Regions from separate parts of the Neorhizobium sp. T25_27 genome, predicted to be linked through region 3. Evidence: riboswitches for the same ligand, from Rfam matches in the RefSeq annotation. Region 3 holds a riboswitch; each other region holds the start of a gene.

Region 1 (7,138 bases), on a different contig from region 3:
GGCCATGTCGGCGCTCGTCGGCTGCGAGATGTTGTAATGGATGTTGCCGTCGCCGAGATGGCCGAAGGCGCAGACCCGGGCTCCCGGCATGGCTGCCAGCACCGCCTGCTCGGCCTCTGCCATGAAGCTCGGGATTTTCGAGACGGGCACCGACACGTCGTGCTTGATCGAGCCGCCCTCCGGCTTCTGGGCGTCGGACATGCTTTCGCGCATGTGCCAGAGCGCCTTCTGCTGGGCGACGGAGGAGGCGATCACGGCGTCGCGGATGAGGCCCGCTTCAAAACCCTGTTCGAGCAGCGACTGCACCATGGAATTGGCTGTCTCGGCGGAATCCGAAGTCGATATGTCGATCAGCGCATACCACGGATGCGGCTCGGAGAGCGGATCGCGCACGCCCTCTATATGCCGAGCCACGAATTCGATGCCGATGCGCGGCATCAGCTCGAAACCGGTCAGCGCCGTGCCGCAGAGGTTCGAGGCTCGCTCGAAGAGTTTTAGCGCGTCTGCCGGCGAGTTGAGGCCGGCAAGTGCGACCTGGTGCCCGACCGGCTGCGGGAAGAGTTTCAGCACCGCGCCGGTGATGATGCCGAGCGTGCCTTCCGCGCCGATGAAGAGGTCGCGCAGGTCGTAGCCGGTATTGTCCTTCTTGAGCCGGCGCAGGCCGTCCCAGATCTCGCCTGTCGGCAGCACCACTTCGAGCCCGAGGCAGAGTTGGCGGGTATTCCCGTAGGCGAGCACGGCGGTGCCGCCGGCATTGGTGGAGAGGTTGCCGCCGATGCGGCAGGAGCCTTCCGAACCGAGCGACAGCGGAAACAGCCGGTCGACCGCTTCCGCCGCCTTCTGCACGTCGGCAAGGATGGCGCCGCCGTCGGCGACCAGCACGTTTGCGACCGGATCGACGTCGCGGATGCGGTTCATCCGTTCGAGCGAGACGATCAGGTCGCTGCCGCCGGTACGCGGGGTCTGCCCCCCGACGAGGCCGGTATTGCCGGTCTGGGGCACGATCGGCGTGCCGGTTTCGCTCGCAAGCTTCAGGATCGCCGACACTTCCTCGACCGAGCCCGGCTTCAGGAGCATCGGCGAAGAACCTTTGTAGAGCCCGCGGCCCTCGACGAGATGCGGCGCAAGATCGTTGGCGTCGCGCAGGACGTGGTTCTTACCGACGATCGCCGCGAAGCGGTCGAGAAGCTCTGGGTTCGGCCCTGAAATGTCCATCGGCGTCTCCTCCTCTTTAGCCCCGGCTTATTCCCGCGGGGCGGCCGCCCTCGCCAGCCGGTCGTTGATCGCCTCGCCGAGCCCATGGTCGGGAATGGGCGTGACGGCGATGCTGGCGGCGCCGGTGGCGTCGGCGCGCTTCAGGTAATCGAACAGATTTGCCGCCGCTTGCGCAAGGTCACCGGACGGGCTCAGGTCAAAAACCGCCGCGGCGAGTTCCATTCCCTTCACTGGAGCAGAACCGAGCCGGATCAACACCTCGCCGGCCACGACATGGTCGGCGTTGAGCCTCACCGCTGCACCCGGCGCATAATGAGAGGCCAGCATGCCGGGAGCCTCGATGATCGCCGCCGGTCCCTCAGGCCGGATCACCGCAAGACCGGTTGCCTTCTCGATCTCTTCGGCGGCCACTCCGCCCGGTCTCAGCAGCCGGATCACGCCGTTCTCGACGCGAACGATGGTCGATTCGACACCGACCGGAGCCGCACCGCCGTCGATGATCAACGCCAGCTTCTCGCCCAGGTCGTCGGCCACGTGGCGCGCGCTGGTCGGGCTCACCTTGCCGGACGTATTGGCGCTGGGGGCCGCGAGTGGCTTTCCGAAGGCGCGGATGAGCTCGGAAGCGAAGCCCTTGGGAAGCCGGATGCCGATCGTATCGAGCCCGGCCGTCGCCAGCGCATGAATGCCGCTCTCGGGCTTCAGCGGAAGGATCAGGGTGAGGGGGCCTGGCCAGAAGGCTTCGGCAAGCCTGCGCGAGATCGGATCGAAGTCGGCATAGCGCTCGGCCATGTCGAGATCCGACATGTGGCAGATCAGCGGGTTGAAGCGCGGCCGGCCCTTGGTCTCGTAGATGCGGGTGATGGCGGCGGGATTGGTGGCGTCGGCCGCAAGTCCGTAGACCGTCTCGGTCGGGATCGCCACGGGCAAGCCGTCGCCAAGGACGGTGCAGGCTTGACGAAGCGCGCCGGCATGATCCCGGGTGATGTCGATGATTTGAGCCGTCATATCCGCCCGTCAATAACGCGGACCCGGGCGTCTTCAAAGCTTTTTGATGATCTCGCGGAGCATTTCGTTGGAAGTGCCGAGCATCAGCACGTTCTTGATGGCTTCCATCGGATCATTGGTCTGGAACAGAAGGCCGTTCTTGCGGATCGTGCGGTTGATCTGCAGCGGCTGACCCGCCTCGCGTTCGACCGCAACGGCAAAATACATGCGTGAATTGGCCGGGCTGATATGCTCGAAAAAGGTTTCTTCCTCGCCGATCTTGGAGAAGAAGTTGGCGATATAGAACGACCAGCTCACCGGGCCGCCGCGTGGAAGAAACGTTCTTGCCGCGGTGACGTGGCAATAGCCGAGATGCGGCCGCTCATCGAGCGTGTGGTGGAAGATGATCTTCGGAAAGTTGATCGAGCGATGGAAGGAGTTGATCCGGTTGTGGCTCGTTTCCCCAGCTGCCTCGAGCCTTTTGCCCGTGCGCTCGGCGACTTCGTTATGGGTGAGATAGCGGCGCTCTTCCGGCAGCCAGACCGGATTGTAGCGGGAGCTGCGCCCCGTCCGGAGGAATTCGGAATGGGAAGCAGTCTTCACTACCACCGGCGCCGGAGGCGGTGGAGGGGCTTTGTAGTAACGGATCTTTCCCTTGGCCTGCACGGTGGCATCGCTCCCATTCACGCCGGGATTTTATGGCTTATCCCTTAATGACAGGTTTCGCTTTCGCGGGGCTGGAGTGTTGCATTTTGGGCCGTTTCGCCGCTGTCGCCAACGCGGTTGCCGATGTCGCAATGTCGCCTATGCGACACGCTCGCTCGATGATTATATCCGCCTCGATCTTGAGGTGCCGCCTGACTAGGGAAGGCGGAGAATTGGGAAGCCGGCAGGGGTCTTTAGAAACCCTAATCTGGCGCTGCCCCCGCAACGGTGGTGGAGCAATAAGGCACGGCATGAGCCACTGGGAAAGAGCCGCAAGGGCCACCCGGGAAGGCGCCGAGCCGGTCCCCTGAACGGGACAAGCTCCTGAGCCCGGAAACCAGCCTCGGGATCAAAAATGACGACCGGACGCGGCGGGCGTTCGGGACAGGGTGTTGGGTGGGCCTTGAAGGCCGGCCGGCATTTCCATGTCCTTCCGCTGTCCACATTGACGAGGAAGATAATATGGAAATTCGCAATCAAGCCCTGCGGCAGCTTAAGAACCGCCGTGAAGGCTTCAGCCTCGAACAGCCCTTCTATACCGATCCCGCCTATTTCAAGCTCGATCTGGAAATGATCTGGTATCGCGACTGGCTGTTCGTCGGGCATGATTGCGAGCTGCCCAAGGCCGGAGCCTATTTCACCCTGCAGATCGGCGATTATCCGGTCGTCGTCGTGCGCGGCCGCGACAACCAGATCCGGGCGCTGCACAATACCTGCCGCCATCGCGGCAGCCGCGTCTGCACCAAGGAGCATGGCTCGGCGGTCCGGCTCGTCTGTCCCTACCACCAATGGACCTACGAGCTGGACGGCTCGCTTCTGGTCGGCCGCCAGATGGGCCAGGACTTCGACAAGACCCAGTTCAGCATGAAGAAGGTCCATTGCGAAAGCGTGGCGGGCTTTATCTTCATCTGCCTTGCGAACGAGGCGCCGGATTTCGCGCCGGTTCGTGCGGCGATCGAGCCCTATATGGCCCCGCATCGCCTCTCGGAAGCCAAGGTCGCGCACCAGTCGACGATCATCGAGAAGGGCAATTGGAAGCTCGTCTGGGAAAACAACCGCGAGTGCTACCACTGCGCCGCCAACCACCCGGAGCTCTGCCGCACCTATCCGGAATCGCCCACCGCAACCGGCGTCCAGGGCGCCAAGGACGATCCGGTCATCGCCGCCCATTGGCAGCGTTGCGAGGAGGCCGGGTTGCCGAGCGAATTCCGGATGGACGAGACCGGCCAGTTCCGCGTCGCGCGCATGCCGCTGATCGAAGATGCCGAGAGTTATACGATGAGCGGCCGCAACGCCGTGCAGCGCAAACTCTCCGAGGACGTAACGATCAACTCGATCGGCACCATGCTGCTCTTCCACTATCCGAGCAGCTGGAACCACATTCTGGGCGACCACGCGATCTCGTTCCGCGTCACCCCGCTCGGGCCGGAGGAAACGGCGGTCACCACAAAATGGCTGGTCCACAAGGATGCGGTCGAGGGCGTCGACTACAATCTCGAGGAACTGACCCATGTCTGGAACATGACCAACGACCAGGACCGCCAGATCGTCGAGGAAAACGCCTTCGGCATCCGCTCGCCCGCTTATGAGCCGGGTCCCTATTCGCCACTCCACGAAGGCGGCGTCATGCAGTTCGTCGAATGGTATTCGAACTTCATGGTCAACCGGCTGCAGGGCGACCAGGCGCAACTTTCGATCGTCGCCTGATCGCCAATTCGTGATCCGCGGTGATCGGTGCCGGGCGCGCTTCCAGGAACCGAAACCTGCGTCTGGCGTTGTTTTCTGATTAAAAATCAGAATGAGGAAACACATGAACGCCTTTCGTCTACGTCTGACTGCGGCGGCGGTTGCCATCGCGACCACCTTTGCCGGGCTTGTGCCAGCGCAGGCCATTCAGATGCCGGCTCCCCCGTCAGGCATTTCGGCCGCCGGGGATATCACCAATGTCCAGTACCGTCGCGACTTCCGGCGTGACCGCTATGGCTGGTATCGCGGCCACCGCGGTTATCGCGATCGCCGGCCCGGCTACCGTTATTACAACGGGTTCTGGTTCCCGCTCGCCGCCTTCGGCGCCGGTGCCATCATCGGTGGTGCCATACAGGCCGACCGGGGCGGCTATTCGAGCCGTCACGTCGCCTGGTGTGAAAGCCGTTATCGCAGCTATCGGGCCTGGGACGATACCTATGCGCCGCGCGCCGGCGTGCGGGCACGCTGCATCTCGCCTTACAGATAAGCAGGCATTGGCCACCTCTACGCCAAGCCCGGTCGCGGCATATGCCAGCGGCCGGGCTTGCTTCGTCGCGGCGCACGTTAATTGCGCATTCAGGATGAACTTCCTAAGGTTGCGGCAAAATTGAAATTCACTGCATACTGAAATAATTGGCTGTCGAAAATTGAAACATAGACAAGGGATCTGGGGACTTAACATGACTCTTTTGAAGAAGATCGCGGTTGCGGGCATCTCCGCTGCCGTTCTCGCCGGCTCTCTGATGCCGGCTCAGGCGATGCCGCTGCCGTCCGCTCCGGCCGCAGGGATCGAAACCGGCGCCAACACCGACGTGGCCCTCGTGCAGTACCGTCGCCATGGCGGCGGTTGGTATGGCGGGCATCGCGGTTATCGCGACTACCGTCCGGGTTATCGCCGCCATAACGGCTACTGGTTCCCGCTGGCGGCATTCGGTGCCGGCGCCCTGATCGGCGGCGCCATTGCCTCCCAGCCGCGTTACGCCGAGCCGGCTCCGGCCTATGGCGGCGGAGACGACATCAATCCGCGCCACTACGAATGGTGTGCAGATCGCTACCGTTCCTACGACGCCTATTCGAACTCGTTCCAGCCGAACTACGGTCGGCGCCAGACCTGCTATTCGCCTTATTTCTAAGAGCGCCCGGCAGGCATTATCCCACCCGTCCGGTATCGAACCCGGGCGGGTTTCGTTTGTCCGGCGGTCAGAGAATGCCGGTGCGCTTCAACAGCCACCAGGCGGCAAGCACCGAAATGCCGATCAGGCCGAAGGCATAGGCCGTTCCGCCGGAGCCTCCCTCGAAGGGTAGCGACGAGGTGTTCATTCCGAAAAAGCCGGTGACCAAGGTCGGCGGCAGCAGGAAGGCGGTCATCAGCGACAGGATGTAGAGGTGACGGTTGGTCTCTGAGGAGAGCTTCGAGTCGATTTCCTCGTGCAGCAGTCGCGCCCGCTCCTGCAGCGCGTAGACGTCGTGGTCCGCCGCCTCCAGCCGGCCGATCAGCCGGGAGGCGGCGTCGTCGAAACCGGGGGGCATCTCGTCGTCGTCGGTCGCCGCTGCGCGCCGCAGCAGCGTCAGCACCGTCCGCAGGTGCCGGTGCAGCCTGACCACCGTCCGCCTGATCGGCGCCAGCCGACGGCGTTCATCGCGCGGCGTGTTGTCGTAGACGAAATCCTCGATGATGTTCATTTCTTCGGTGAGCTCCATCACCAGCACGATCAGTGTGCGCTGGAACTCGGCGACCAGTGTCTCGAACACGTCGATCGGCTTCTTATAGCGCGAGGCGTTCTTTTCTATCGCCGCCCGCACCCGGTCGATCGAGCGCAGGGGCTGCAGGCGGGTGGTGATGATGATCCTGTCCGAGACGAAGAAATGCAGCCAGCCGATATTGCGTGTCTCGCTATCGAATTCCCGCTGGAAATCGACCAGCGTGCCATAGACGAGCTGCTCGTCGAGCGTCACGGCGGCGTGCGTGTCGTGGGTGGTGAGTGCGGCGAGAGCCGGCGGTGTCAGGCCTGGAAAGCTCTCCAGGAAGGCGTTGACCCGGCTGTCGGCGAGGTTGAGATGCAGCCACAGGAAGCCATCGCCGACATTGAGATCGCTGCGCGCCGCATCGAGCGGCAACCGGGTGCAGGGCGCCGATCCCGGATGGAAGCGATAGGCCCAGACGAGGCCTGGGACAGCGGGGTTCATGAGGGACATGGGCGAGGAATCCGGAAGCATAGGCATCACTCCATAGACCCTTTGTGTAACGCTCGTTTCAACAAGATTTTCTAAAAATTCCTTGAACGGTCCAATGCCATTTGTTACATGTAACAAATCAAGGAGTATTTCATATGGCCAGTTCCGTGAATGAGCGCGTCAGAAAGCGTCGTGAAAATCTCCGAGCGTCCGGGTTGCGTCCAGTGCAAATTTGGGTTCCCGATACGCGGCGCCCCGGTTTTGCAGAGGAATGCCATCGGCAGTCGCGCTTGGTCGCGGCGGCGGATGCGGC
Region 2 (7,138 bases), on a different contig from region 3:
CCCTTTTTCGTGTGGGTCAGTTTTTTCTTGCAGTTGGAGCGCTGCGCATCGCTGACGCCATCGCCAACCAGGAAGACGATCGCCTGCCGGTCGGCGGTGCTGGTGCCATTGCCCGTCGACTTGATCTTCTCGTCGATGCCGGCGAGAGCCGCATTGTAGTCCGTCTGATTGTTCGGGTAATCGTGACTTGGGATGCTCATCAACCCGATATTTTCCGTGGCCTTACCGAGGGCCTCCAGGTCGGTCGTCGGACTGGCGACTGTATAGAGGTTCGCGTCGAGTGCGGAGCGCCCGAACGTATAAGCCGACATCCGGAACTGACTGCTAACGGTCTGCGTATCCTTGGCGGTCGTCATCAGCGCGGCGACCGCATCGGCCACAACGTCGATGCGGATCGTCGCCCCGATCTTTTTGGCGAGGTTGTAATAGCTATCCTTGTCCTCGACGCCGCTTTCCGAAACGACGTGACAGGCGAACGCGCAATCCTTATCTTTTCCGTTGCGGCCATTGATAGTGGCTGCCCGGAGTTTGGCGACGTCCACAGGTGTCGCCCCAACGCCCATCGAAGGCGTATTGTCCAGCAGCATGTAGAAGTCGAGGAACGACGGCGTCTGGTATTGCGCGGTGGCCTGGCCGGAAACGGTGATGTCGTCCTTGCCGAGGATCGTCATGAAAGTGGTCGGCAAGGTCGCGCTGAACGATACGCGCGAGGTCAGGATGCCGTTGTTCTTCGCGACCGCGATATCGACGTTGACCGGCAGGGTGGAAAGCTCACCGGACATCTGGCCGAGGAAGATGCTTCGGGCCTCGGCCGGATCGAGCGCCACGCTTCCGTCGCCCTGCAATTGCATCGCCTGAGCGACAGCCTTCGATTTTTCGGCGATCGCGCCGACGGCGGCCGCATCGGCCGCGCCGACGAGTTGCTGCTTCACGGTCAGCGCGTGGCCGAAATCGAGCGCCAGGCCGGCCGTTCCGATCAGCGGAACCAGTAGAAAGGCAGTCATGACGCCGAAATTGCCGCCGCGATCCTTCCAGAAACGTGTCATCGGATGCATCGCCTGCTCCCCAGCAAGAAAACCCTGCAGGAACGTCGCGCAAATTCGTGAAATTGTGGCTAAGAACGGGATTAAAATTCAAGGCATGTCCTGATTTCATACTGCATACGATCCGCCCGGGTACGGCGTCAGCTTGATATTCGTGGCCCTTCGCGGGGGACGGGCCGGCGGTGAAGGCGGGCAAAACGGCTATGCAACGCCGCTGTTAAGGTCTATAAGCCGCCTCGATTTTAAAGACTTGCCCGGCAGAAGATGGCCGAGGCTGAAACAGGTGAGCGAGATGGCACAGAATTGGACCCCGAGCAGTTGGCGGCAAAAACCGATCCAGCAGCTCCCGGAATTCCCGGACAAGGCTGCGTTGGCGGCGACTGAAGCTCAGCTCGCCACCTTTCCGCCGCTCGTGTTTGCCGGTGAGGCCCGCCGGCTGAAGAAGCAGCTCGCCAGCGTCGCGGAAGGCAATGCCTTCCTGCTGCAGGGCGGCGACTGCGCAGAAAGCTTCGTCGAACACGGTGCGGACAACATCCGCGACTTCTTCCGTTCGTTCCTGCAGATGGCGGTTGTCCTGACCTATGGCGCCCAGCTTCCGGTCGTCAAGGTCGGCCGCATCGCCGGTCAGTTCGCCAAGCCGCGTTCTTCGAATGTCGAAGTGCAGGGAGGCGTCGAACTGCCGTCCTACCGCGGCGATATCATCAACGGCATCGAGTTTTCGCCGGAGTCGCGCATTCCCGATCCGGAACGCCAGATGATGGCCTATCGCCAGTCGGCGGCAACCCTCAACCTTTTGCGCGCCTTTGCCATGGGCGGCTACGCCAATCTCGAAAACGTCCACAAGTGGATGCTCGGTTTCGTCAAGGATAGCCCCCAGGGCGAACGCTACCGCAAGCTCGCAGACCGCATCAGCGAGACGATGGACTTCATGACCGCGATCGGCATCACCTCGGAAAACCAGCCGAGCCTGCGCGAGACGGACTTCTTCACCAGCCACGAAGCGTTGCTGCTCGGTTACGAAGAAGCCTTCACGCGCATCGACTCCACGTCCGGCGACTGGTATGCGACGTCGGGCCACATGCTGTGGATCGGCGACCGCACCCGCCAACTCGACCACGCGCATGTCGAATATTTCCGCGGCATCAAGAACCCGATCGGCCTCAAGTGTGGTCCGTCGCTGCAGCCCGACAACCTGATCGAATTGATTGACGCGCTCAACCCGGCCAACGAAGCCGGCCGCCTGACGCTGATCTGCCGTTTCGGCCATGACAAGGTTGCCGAGAACCTGCCCAAGCTGATCCGCGCCGTCGAGCGCGAAGGCAAAAAGGTGGTCTGGTCCTGCGACCCGATGCACGGCAACACGATCACCCTCAACAACTACAAGACCCGGCCGTTCGAGCGGATCCTGTCGGAGGTCGAGAGCTTCTTCCAGATCCATCGTGCGGAAGGCACCCATCCGGGCGGCATCCATATCGAGATGACTGGCAAGGACGTCACCGAATGCACCGGCGGCGCCCGCGCGGTCTCGGCCGGCGACCTGCAGGACCGCTACCACACCCATTGCGACCCGCGCCTCAACGCCGACCAGGCCTTGGAGCTCGCCTTCCTGCTCGCTGAGCGGATGAAGAGCGGCCGCGACGAAAAGCGGATGGTCGTCAACGGCTGAACCGCCGCGCATGATCGTTGAAAATCGAAGAAGGCCGGCGTCACCGCCGGCCTTTCTGCATCTTGATATGGCTTCCGTTGATGATCATCATCAGCGGAATAGATTTGACCTCGCGGCCCGCGCTCGCAACACTCGGCCGTCGCTTCGTCGAGGATGGTGCATGGAGCAGAAGAACAGCGGTCGTTGCCTGTGCGGCGCGATCCGATTTGAGACGGTGGGTCCGCTGCGGACCGTCACGGCCTGCCATTGTTCGCAATGCCGCCGCCAGACTGGGCTTTATTACGCGGCGACCAGCGTTCGCGTCGAGAACATGACGCTCGAAGGCGAGGAGAGGCTCAGCTGGTATCGCGCCAGCGACGAGGCGCGGCGCGGCTTCTGCTCGCAATGCGGCTCCGCGCTGTTCTGGCAGGCGGAAGGCGCGGCAAGCATTTCGATCCTGGCGGGCGCTTTCGACCAGCCGAGCGGGCTTGTCATGGGCGAGCATATCTATTGCGCCGACAAGGGGGATTTCTACCAATTGCCGGAGGACGGCGTGCCGCATTATCCGGGCGATCGTCCCGCATCCGCCTGAATGACAAAAAACTCTCGGAACGACGTTGCCGCCGTCTGCTGCGGACGTTAAATCGGTATCATGACCCAGGATATAAGCCAGACACTCCGTATCGCCGTTGCCCAGCTCAACCCGACTGTCGGCGATATCGCCGGCAACCTGGCGCTGGCCCGAGAAGCCCGAAAGGATGCCGCCCGCGAAGAGGCGGATCTCATCCTGTTCACCGAGCTCTTCCTGTCCGGTTATCCGCCGGAGGACCTCGTCCTGAAACCGGCTTTCCTCAACGCCTGCCTGAAGGCGGTGGAGGAGCTTGCGGCCGATACGGCAGACGGCGGCCCCGGCGTCATCATCGGCTTCCCGCGTCAGGGCGCGGAAGGCCGGCACAATTCGATCGCCGTGCTCGACGGCGGCAAGGTGATCGCGGTGCGCGACAAGATCGACCTGCCGAACTACGGCGAGTTCGACGAGAAGCGGGTTTTCATCGCCGGCGAGATGCCAGGCCCCGTCAATTTCCGCGGCGTCCGGCTCGGCATCCCGATCTGCGAGGATATCTGGGGCGATCTCGGCGTCTGCGAGACGCTCTCGGAGAGCGGGGCGGAAATCCTGCTCGTGCCGAACGGCTCGCCCTATTTTCGCGGCAAGGTCGACATCCGCCATCAGGTCGTTCTGAAGCAGGTGATCGAGACCGGCCTGCCGATGATCTATGCCGCCCAGCTCGGCGGCCAGGACGAACTGGTCTTCGACGGCGCCAGCTTCGGCTTCAACACCGACAAGTCGCTCGCTTTCCAGATGAGCCAGTTCGAGCCGGCCGTCGCCGTCACCGAATGGAGACGGATTGGCGAGACCTGGCATTGCGCCCGCGGGCCGATGGCGCGCATTCCGGAAAAGGAGGAGGCGGACTATCGCGCCTGCCTTCTGGGCTTCCGCGACTACGTCAACAAGAACGGCTTCAAGTCGGTCGTGCTCGGCCTGTCCGGCGGCATCGACAGTGCCATCTGCGCGGCGATCGCCGTCGATGCGCTGGGCGAGGAGAGGGTGCGCACGGTGATGCTGCCCTACCGCTATACGTCCGAGGATTCGCTGAAGGACGCGGCCGATTGCGCCAAGGCGCTCGGCTGCCGCTACGACATCGTGCAGATCGCCGAGCCGGTGGACGGTTTTTCGTCGGCGCTGGCCGAACTGTTCGAAGGAACCGACGAGGGGATCACCGAGGAGAACCTCCAGAGCCGCGCGCGCGGCACGATCCTGATGGCGATCTCCAACAAGTTCGGCTCGATGGTGGTGACGACTGGCAACAAGTCGGAAATGTCGGTCGGCTATGCGACCCTCTACGGCGACATGAATGGTGGCTTCAACCCGATCAAGGACCTCTACAAGATGCAGGTCTATGCGCTGGCCGCCTGGCGCAACGAACATCTGCCGCCGACGGCTCTTGGCCCGAGCGGCGAGGTGATCCCGAAGAACATCATCTCCAAGGCCCCGTCCGCGGAACTCAGACCCAACCAGACCGACCAGGATTCGCTGCCGCCCTATCCGGTGCTCGACGATATCCTCGAATGCCTGGTCGAGCTGGAAATGGGGACCGAGGAGATCGTTGCCCGCGGCCACGACATCGCAACTGTTCACCGGATCGAGCACCTGCTCTATCTCGCCGAATACAAGCGGCGCCAATCGGCGCCGGGCGTCAAGATCACCAAGAAGAACTTCGGCCGCGATCGGCGTTATCCGATCACCAACCGGTTCCGCGATCGGTAGGAGAGGATCATGGCCCTGCGCAGCTCGGTCGAGATCTTCAATATCCGGACGAGGACGATGCGGGTGGTCTGGCAGACGGAAGCCCTGTTCGAGGCGCCCAACTGGTCGCCCGACGGGTGTTATCTGATGCTGAACAGCGAGGGCCTGATCTATCGGCTGTCACCGGAGGGTGACGACGGGCCAGGACTGGTCGATACCGGCTTTGCCCGCCAATGCAACAACGACCACGGCATTTCGCCGGGCGGTTCGCTGATCGCCATTTCCGACAAGGTAGAGTTCGGCAAGTCGGCGATCTATGTGCTCCCCGCCGGTGGCGGCGTGCCACGGCTGGTGACCCGGAACCTGCCGTCCTACTGGCATGGCTGGTCACCGGACGGAAAAAGTTTCGCCTATTGCGGCATCCGCGGCGACGAGTTCGACATCTATACGATCGGCATCGAAGGTGGCGCAGAGACGCGGCTGACCTTCGGCGAGGGCCGCAACGACGGGCCGGATTTTTCGCCGGATGGAAAATGGATCTATTTCAATTCCAGCCGCACCGGATTGACGCAGATCTGGCGGGTTCCGGCCGCCGGCGGCGTGGCCGAGCGGATCACCGATGGCGGTTACGGCGACTGGTTCCCGCATCCGTCACCGAAGGGTGACAAGATCGTCTTTGTCTCCTACGACGCCGATGTCTTCGACCACCCGCGCGATCTCGACGTCCGCGTCAGGCTGATGGACATGGACGGCGGCAATGTCGAAACGCTGTTCGAGCTCTTTGGCGGGCAGGGCACGATGAATTCACCGAACTGGTCGCCGGATGGCGATGAGTTTGCCTACGTGCGCTATTTCCTAGTCGCATGAGCGCCTTGCGCGGAGGATAGCGTAAGGGCATAACCGATCCTGTCAGGTGCCGGCGACAAGCCGGAGAATCGGGAATCCGGGGTGGAACCGGAACGTGCCCAACGCTGTGAGGTGGACGCTCGGCCGCAGGATTGAAAGCCACTGGGATTTTCCCGGGAAGGCGGCGGCGGAAGCGGACGAAGCCAAGTCAGAAGACCGGCCTGACAAGATAGACCAGCCCGCGCGGACAGCGGAAAGGTTTCGGACCTCTCTTTGCTTCTGAAGGGCAAGGGAGCGACGGCATTGTTGGGGACAAACGATGCAGCCTGATCCTTTCGCGCATGCCTTGCTGCCTGCCGGTGAATTTTCGAAGGCCGAGCGCGCGGCCGTCTACAGGGCGATCGAGACGCGCCGCGACGTGCGCGACCAGTTCCTGCCCGATCCACTGCCGGACGACCTGGTAAGGCGGCTGCTTGGCGCAGCGCATTCGGCACCCTCGGTCGGCTTCATGCAGCCCTGGAATTTCATCCTCATCCGCGATCCTGCAGTGCGAGAGGCGGCTCGTGCCGCCTTCTCGCGCGCCAATGACGAAGCCGTCGAGATGTTTGCCGAGGAAAGCCGTGACCTCTATCGCAGCCTCAAGCTCGAAGGCATCGTCAAGGCGCCGCTGTCGATCTGCGTCACCTGCGATCCGGATCGTGCCGGCCCGGTCGTGCTCGGCCGCACCCACAACCCGCGCATGGACGTCTATTCGACCGTCTGCGCCGTGCAGAACCTGTGGCTTGCGGCAAGGGCCGAGGGCGTCGGTGTCGGCTGGGTCAGCATCTTTCACGAGGAGGACGTGCGTGCGCTGCTGGGCATTCCCGATCGCGTCGAGATCGTCGCGTGGCTGTGCCTCGGTTATACCGACCGCCTCTACGCCGAGCCGGAATTGGCGCTCAAGGGCTGGCGCCAGCGGTTGGCCCTGGAGGAGCTGATCTTTCAGGATCGCTGGGATAACCGTTGATCACTGCTGCGGCTGCGGTCCTGCCGATTTCGGATTGCTGAGGTCGATATCCGCTTCAGGCAGGAAAGCCGGCCCGACGGTGCGCACCTTCTTGTTTGGATCGTATGGCCGCTCCGGCGGCGGCGTGAGCACCGGCGGCTGGACCGCGGCCTGCGGCTTTTGCGGGCGGGTCTGCAGTTTGGTGATCCCGGAATAGGGCTGCTCTTCCCTCGGAAGTTCGATGCCCGGCACCTTTCGGCGATCGTCGACAACAGGCGGCAGCGGCTCGAACGAGGGGATGCAGCGCTGTTCGC
Region 3 (7,138 bases):
ACCTGGTCCTCGAACACTTCCTCGACCGGATCGTCATGGTCGATCGAACCGTCCGCGTCGCGCTGCGCTTCCAGCGCCTCGTGATCGTCGGCAACGCGACCTTCAGCGAGCGCCAGTCCGTCGACCACGGCAATCACCGCGTCGACCGTCACCCGTGCCTTGACGTCAGGCCATTGGAAGGCCTGGACGAGGGGTTTCGGCAGCGCGAGGCCGGAGGTTTCGATGAGGATGTGGTCGACGCGGGGTTCGATAGCCAGGATCCGGTCGATCGCCGGCACGAAATCGTCCGCCACGGTGCAGCAGATGCAGCCGTTGGCGAGCTCGATGATATTGTCTTCCGGGCAGCTTTCGATGCCGCAGCCTTTCAGCACGTCGCCGTCGATGCCGACATCGCCGAATTCATTGACGATGATCGCCAGCCGCTTGCCCTTCAGGTTTTCGATCAGGTTGCGGATCAGCGTGGTCTTGCCGGCTCCCAGAAACCCGGTAACGACGGTGCAGGGAACGCGGTCGAACGAAACGCTCATGATGGCATGTCCTCGTGGTGATGAAAGGGTGGAATACGGGCCGTCATGCCCTTGCCGCGCAGGCAGGTCGGGCGGCCGCGAAGGGGAAGGAAGCCGCGCTCGTCCTCGGCCAGCATCATCGCGCCGGTGACGATGTCCTCGACATTGTCGAGCGACAGGTGGCCGAAGACATAGGACCAGCCGCTCTTGTGGTTGAAGGCGGCGCTCGGGCTTTTTTCGCAATTGGCAAGGCAGGTGACCGGCTTGACCGCGAGCGGCTTGCCGTTTGCTGCCTCGCGCAGCGCCGCGATCAGTGCGATGCCGGGCCGGATTTCGCCGTCGGACGCGTCACGGCAATTGGTGCAGACGAAAATCGTCACATCTGCCGGGCCGGCGGTTGCCGGATCATCTGGTCGGTGGTCACTCATCGGTCAGCCGCGTTCCCGCCGGGGTCGAAAAATCGGGGCGCGGAGCAGAAGGTCGAAATCCCTCTGCGGTGATCGAGAAACTTCCTCCGGAGCACCCCGCCCGGTGAAGCAAAATTAATCGGACGGCAGGTCTCCTGGCTCGCGGGTCGTCGCCATTTGCCTGCCTTCCCAGGATACCGTTGGCCGGATTTCCCAGTGGCTTGACGGCCAAATGGCCGTTTTAGGCAATGGCTCGCCGCCTACAGTTGCGGGGGCAGCCGCGGCATTGGTCCTGAAAAAAGGGATCGCACCGCATTCTCTCTTAGCCCTCCCCGTTGCCGGAAAGGGACCATCTCCTTTCAAGTAAGCCCGGTCGCAGGCCCATGTCAATGCGTCGCAAAGGCGATTGCCGTCACGCCGAATTCGTCTATAGTGGCCGAGCCTATGGTGCCCGAAAGGGTTTTAGAGGGAATGCGGTGCGACGGAATTCTGCCGTCCAACCCGCGGCTGCCCCCGCAACTGTAAGCGGAAAGTCTTCGACCAAAACGGCTGTTTGGCCGTCAAGCCACTGGGAAATCCGGCCAACGGGATCCTGGGAAGGCGGGAGAAGGCGTCCGATCCGCGAGCCAGGAGACCTGCCAGAGGCGGCAAAGAACGTGAACGGCCCTCGGGTGGAGGGCGAAAGGACGAGACCATGGTTACGAACTCTGCTGCAGCTGCAGTCAGCCTCTCCGCTTCGAAGATCATTCCCCTCAGCATGACGGCCCTGCTCGGCCTGTTCATCGTCGGCTTTGTCGGCTTCTCGCATCTGGAAGTCGTCCACAATGCCGCGCATGACACGCGCCACTCGCTCGCCTTCCCCTGCCACTGAGGAGTTCTCCCCAATGTCGTTGTTTCGCAACATCGTCTTCACGGCGGTGATCGCCGGGCTTTTGTCCGGACTGCTACTGACCGTGATGCAGAGCTTCTCCACCGTGCCGCTGATCCTGCAGGCGGAAGTGTTCGAGAATGCCGCGCCTGAGGCAGGCCACAGCCATGATGCTGCGCCGGCCGCAGGCGCCACGGCATCGGCCGCCGAGCATCACCACGGCGACGAAGCGTGGGCTCCCGCCGATGGCTTCGAGCGTTTCATCTATACTGCTGCCGCAGACATGCTGTCGGCTATCGGTTTTGCCCTTGTCCTGGTTGCCGCCTCGGAAGCGTTCGGCGGCTTCAAGGGCTGGCGCGGCGGCCTGATGTTCGGCATTGCCGGCTTCCTCGCCGTCATCCTTGCGCCCGGCCTCGGCCTGCCGCCGGAACTGCCCGGCATGCCGGCTGCGGAACTCGGCCCGCGCCAGATCTGGTGGGTCTCGACGGCGGTCTGCACGGCAGTGGGTCTCGGCCTGCTCGCCTATACCCGCTCGGCTGTGTTTGCAGCCCTTGCGATCGTGCTGCTGATCGCCCCGCATCTGGTCGGCGCGCCGCTGCCGCCAAGCCATGAAACGGCGGTCCCGATGGATCTCCATGCTCGCTTCGTCAACGCCGTCTACGCCACCAACCTGGTGTTCTGGGCGGTGCTCGGTGCGCTGGCCGGGGTCGTCCGCGAAAAGTTCCGCGCTGGCGAGGAAGCTTCTGCCGGATCTCCGGCGAAGCTTGCTTCCCGGTGAAGGAGATCGACGAGGCGTCCGTCGAGCGTCACCGCGCCAAGATGGCGAACCGCAAGGCGGTTCAGGATGCGGAAGTGGCCGAGAAGACCCAGGAAAAGGGTCTTCTCATCGTCCATACCGGGCCCGGCAAGGGCAAATCCACAGCTGCCTTCGGCCTGGCGCTGCGCATGCTCGGCAACAACCGCCGGGTCGGCGTCGTACAGTTCATCAAGGGCGCCTGGTCGACCGGGGAGCAGCCCGCGCTCGCCGTCTTCGGCGACCGCGTCGTCTGGCACACGATGGGCGAGGGTTTCACCTGGGAGACCCAGGACCTGAAGCGCGACGTCGCCGCGGCGGAAAAGGCCTGGGAAAAGGCACTCGAGCTGATGGCGGACGAGACGATCGGGCTTGTCATCCTTGACGAACTCAACATCGCGCTTCGTTATGACTATCTCGATCTCGACAAGATCGTCGCCGCGCTACAGGCACGGCGGCCGGATCTGCATGTGGTCGTCACCGGCCGTAACGCCAAGCCGGCACTGATCGAGGCCGCCGACATGGTGACCGAGATGTCGCTGGTCAAACACCACTTCAAGGCGGGCGTGAAGGCCCAGGCCGGTATCGAGTTTTAGCCATGGTTCGGGTCAAGCCAGCTCGGGCGCTGATGTTTCAGGGAACGGGCTCGGATGTGGGCAAGTCGCTGGTCGTGGCCGGGCTTGCCCGCGCCTTTACGCTGCGCGGCCTGAAGATCATGCCGTTCAAGCCGCAGAACATGTCGAACAATGCCGCGGTCACCGCAGACGGCGGCGAAATCGGTCGGGCGCAGGCGTTGCAGGCGCGCGCCGCCGGCGCGCCGCTCAGCGTCCACATGAACCCGGTGCTCCTGAAGCCGCAGAGCGAGGTCGGGGCGCAGGTGGTGGTGCAAGGCAGGGTCGAGGGCAATGCCAAGGCTGCCGAGTATCAGATGCTCAAGCGGACACTGATGCCGCGGGTCCTGGAAAGTTTCGAAATCCTCCGCAACCAGGCCGACCTCGTCCTGGTCGAAGGCGCCGGCAGCGCCTCGGAAATCAATCTTCGCCACAACGACATCGCCAATATGGGGTTTGCCCGGGCCGCCGACGTGCCGGTGGTGCTGATCGGCGATATCGACCGTGGCGGGGTGATCGCCAGCCTCGCCGGGACCAGGCTGGTGCTCCATCCCGAAGATGCGGCAATGATCCGGGGTTTTATCGTCAATCGTTTTCGCGGCGATCCGACCTTGTTCGCCGACGGCATGCGGATGATCGGGGAACTCACGGGCTGGCATTCGGTCGGGCTGTTGCCGCATTTTGCCGAAGCGGCCCGGCTGCCGGCCGAAGATGCGCTTGGCCTCAATGCACCTTCGGTGCGGAAGGCTGGTGCGAAGATCAGGATCGCGGTGCCGATCCTGCCGCACATCTCCAATTTCGACGATCTCGATCCGCTGGAAGCGGAGCCGGATGTCGATCTCGTCCGCATCAGGCCGGGACAGGTCATTCCCGGCGATTGCGATCTCGTGCTGCTGGTGGGTTCGAAAGCGACGATATCCGATCTGCGGGCGCTGAAGGCGGCCGGTTTCGACGTCGATATCGCCGCCCATGTCCGCCGCGGCGGGCGGGTGCTTGGCCTCTGCGGCGGGTATCAGATGCTTGGAAAAACCGTTTCCGATCCGGATGGAACCGAAGGGCCGCCCGGCTCGATCGAAGGGCTGGGCTTGCTGGATGTGGAGACGGTTCTTTCCGGCGATAAACGGCTGGAGGCCGTCTCGGGCGAAAGCTTCGACGGAATTTCCCTGTCCGGCTACGAAATGCATATCGGGCGGACATCCGGCGCAGATTGCCAATGCCCGTTCTCGATCGTCGGCGGCAACCCGGAAGGGGCGATATCGGCGGATGGCCGGGTCTGGGGCACCTATCTCCACGGTCTGTTTTCCGACGACCGGCAGCGGTCGGCCTGGCTGACGCGCCTCGGAGGTTCTACCTCCGGCCTCGATTACGAGGCAGGCGTGGACGCGGTGCTGGACCGGCTGGCCGCCCATATGGAAAAGCATCTCGATCTCGATGGGCTGCTCAAACTTGCCAGATGATCCACGCCAGGAGGCCGAAAAGGCCGATCAGCAGAGCGTCGGCGACGCGGGCGAGTTTCAGCGCGCGGCGAATGTCGTCGTAGGTGAGCTCGGAGCGACCGCCCTCGCCCATGAATCGTGCCTCGATCATCTGTCCGCCATAGCTGCGCGGCCCGGCGAGGGCGATGCCGAGCGCGCCGGCCATCGCCGCTTCCGGCCAGCCGGCATTCGGCGACCGGTGATGGTGGGCATCCCGCCTGATGGCGCGGATTGCGTTGCCCGGCGAGGCGCGATCGATGAAACCTGCAGCGACCACGAAAAGCAGGGCGCTCAGGCGCGAGGCAGGCAGGTTGATGAGATCGTCAAACCGCGCGGCCGCCCAGCCGAAGGCTTCGTATCGCGGCAGCTTGTGGCCGATCATGCTGTCGGCGGTGTTGGCCGCCTTGTAGCCGACGCCACCCGCAAGACCGCCGATCCCCATCCAGAAGGCCGGCGCCACGACGCCGTCCGAAAAATTCTCGGCCAGGCTCTCGATCGCCGCGCGGCAGACGGCCGCTTCGTCGAGCTTTTCCGGATCGCGCCCAACGATTTTCGAGACCGCTTTCCGCCCGGCGTCCAGGCCTCCGTATCGCAGCGCCGTCGCGACGGCCTCGACATGGGTTTCAAGGCTCTTCTGCGCCGGCAGGCTCGCGGCGATCACTACCAGCAGGATCGGTCCGAGGGGGATCATTCTCAGGTCGTATTCGATCACCAGGCTGAGCAGGACGGTGATGCCGAGAAGCGCCAGAAGCGCGAACACGCCCTTTCGCTTGCGCGTGGAGAAGTCGTCGCTTTCGCGGTTCAGATCGCGGTCGAGCCGGGATATCAGTGCGCCGATCCAGGTGACCGGATGGCCGATGCGGCGGAACAGCCAGTCCGGATAACCCACGATGCGCTCCGTGATCAGCGCGAAAAATGCGAGAAGGAACATGAAGTTGGCAGGCCCTGAGATTGGCGGTGAAATTGGCGATCCGATACAGCATGGCGGTAATCTTTCCCGTGCCCGGGCGCTGTTTCCACATGCGCCGGAACCCTGGGTCGATCTTTCCACCGGTATCAGCCCGCATTCCTATCCGTATTCGCCCCTGCCCGACAATGCTTTCACGCGACTGCCTGACGTCGCATCGGCGGAAAGGCTGAAGGGCCTTGCCGCTGCTGCCTACGGCGCGCCGTCGGCGGCGCATGTCGCGGCGGGGCCGGGGACGCAGATTCTGCTGCCGATGGTCGCGGATATGATCGCCCGGAAAGGCCGCGCCGCGGTTCTTTCGCCCACCTATGCGGAGCATGCCCGCGCGGCGCGGCTTTCCGGCTTCGAAGTCACCGAAACTGACGATCTGGATCGGCTGGCGGAAGCGGACCTCGCCGTCATCGTCAATCCCAACAACCCGACCGGACGTATCGTACCGCGTGCCGATCTTTTGCGGCTCGCAGAAGTCATGCGCGCGAAGGCTGGGCTGCTGGTCGTGGACGAAGCGTTCATGGACGTCTCGGAAGCATCGAGCGTCACAGACGCGGTCGATGCCGGCGGGCTCGTCGTGCTGCGCTCCTTCGGCAAGTTCTACGGCATGGCCGGCTTGCGGCTCGGCTTCGTGATTTCGCATCCGGAAACCGTGGCGAAAATCGAGGGCCGGCTGGGTCCCTGGGCGGTGTCCGGCCCGGCATTGCACGTGGCGAACGAGGCACTCACCGATGTGACATGGCAGGGCGCGATGCGGCTGAGGTTGAAGGAGGATGCGGCGCGGATGGATGCCCTGCTCGGTGCTGCGGGAATACCTGTTATGGGTGGGACGTCGCTGTTCCGCTTCATCCGGGATCCTCGCGCGCAAGCGGTTTTCCGGCACCTTGGAGAGCGGGGCATTCTGTTGCGCCGGTTCGAGGAACGGCCCGAGGATCTAAGAATCGGCCTTCCATGCGAGAATGACAGGCCGCGGCTCGAAGAAGCCTTGAAAACTATTTAGCCGGCGAAGTGAATTTGTCGCGCCAAGCGATCTGGGCGTTGGCATTGGGCAAAGCCGTTGCCTCGTAGACGCCGCGGGCTATGGCGCGGGCGGTCACCAGCGTTGCCAGATGGCAGAGTTCGGCGAAGGCGGCCATGTCGCCGAGCGGCCTGGCGCCTGTCGAGGCGGCAAAGATCGTATCGCCGTCGCCGGGCAGATGTGCCGGCAGGACGGCACGCGCAAGCCCGTCATGGGCCATGATCGACAGCCGGTGCGCCTGGGCTTTGGTCAGCACGGCATCCGTCACCACGACCCCGATTGTCGTAGCCTTCAGGTTGACGCCCTTCATCCGCAATGCCGTGTGGCTGTCGGTGAACTGGCCGGGTAATCCGAAGCCGCCGAATTCGTGGTTCTGCTCGAAGGGAGCGGACCAGAAATGTGGTCCTTCGGCGACGGTCGCCGAGCCCATGGCGTTGACCGCAAGCAGCGCCGCGATCTTATGACCTGCCGAGGTTCTGGCGCTTGCCGAACCCAGGCCACC

What was found. Region 3 has a riboswitch for cobalamin ahead of C5J24_RS26845 (CbtB-domain containing protein). Riboswitches for the same ligand answer to the same signal wherever they lie in the genome.
Positions count from the first base shown of each region.
Region 1: another riboswitch for cobalamin. It lies ahead of C5J24_RS14235 (aromatic ring-hydroxylating dioxygenase subunit alpha); the one in region 3 lies ahead of C5J24_RS26845 (CbtB-domain containing protein).
Region 2: another riboswitch for cobalamin. It lies ahead of bluB (5,6-dimethylbenzimidazole synthase); the one in region 3 lies ahead of C5J24_RS26845 (CbtB-domain containing protein).

Region 1 is NZ_PVBJ01000004.1:196,048-203,185, forward strand. Features, by position in the region: gene C5J24_RS14220 (FAD-binding oxidoreductase) at 1-1,215, opposite strand, end outside; gene C5J24_RS14225 (L-threonylcarbamoyladenylate synthase) at 1,243-2,220, opposite strand; gene C5J24_RS14230 (DUF6656 family protein) at 2,254-2,865, opposite strand; cobalamin riboswitch at 3,031-3,265, shown strand; gene C5J24_RS14235 (aromatic ring-hydroxylating dioxygenase subunit alpha) at 3,367-4,611, shown strand; gene C5J24_RS14240 (BA14K family protein) at 4,715-5,137, shown strand; gene C5J24_RS14245 (BA14K family protein) at 5,331-5,783, shown strand; gene C5J24_RS14250 (transporter) at 5,851-6,846, opposite strand; gene C5J24_RS14255 (antitoxin MazE family protein) at 6,981-7,138, shown strand, end outside.
Region 2 is NZ_PVBJ01000001.1:1,134,241-1,141,378, reverse strand. Features, by position in the region: gene C5J24_RS05670 (TadE/TadG family type IV pilus assembly protein) at 1-1,055, opposite strand, end outside; gene C5J24_RS05665 (class II 3-deoxy-7-phosphoheptulonate synthase) at 1,336-2,709, shown strand; gene C5J24_RS05660 (GFA family protein) at 2,870-3,280, shown strand; gene C5J24_RS05655 (NAD+ synthase) at 3,341-5,014, shown strand; gene C5J24_RS05650 (TolB family protein) at 5,030-5,860, shown strand; cobalamin riboswitch at 5,888-6,079, shown strand; gene bluB (5,6-dimethylbenzimidazole synthase) at 6,159-6,845, shown strand; gene C5J24_RS05640 (hypothetical protein) at 6,846-7,138, opposite strand, start outside.
Region 3 is NZ_PVBJ01000012.1:174,248-181,385, forward strand. Features, by position in the region: gene cobW (cobalamin biosynthesis protein CobW) at 1-527, opposite strand, end outside; gene C5J24_RS26840 (DUF1636 domain-containing protein) at 524-934, opposite strand; cobalamin riboswitch at 1,041-1,282, opposite strand; cobalamin riboswitch at 1,342-1,571, shown strand; gene C5J24_RS26845 (CbtB-domain containing protein) at 1,608-1,784, shown strand; gene C5J24_RS26850 (CbtA family protein) at 1,798-2,559, shown strand; gene cobO (cob(I)yrinic acid a,c-diamide adenosyltransferase) at 2,556-3,170, shown strand; gene C5J24_RS26860 (cobyric acid synthase) at 3,173-4,642, shown strand; gene cbiB (adenosylcobinamide-phosphate synthase CbiB) at 4,626-5,591, opposite strand; gene cobD (threonine-phosphate decarboxylase CobD) at 5,590-6,618, shown strand; partial or broken gene C5J24_RS26875 (P1 family peptidase) at 6,611-7,138, opposite strand, start outside.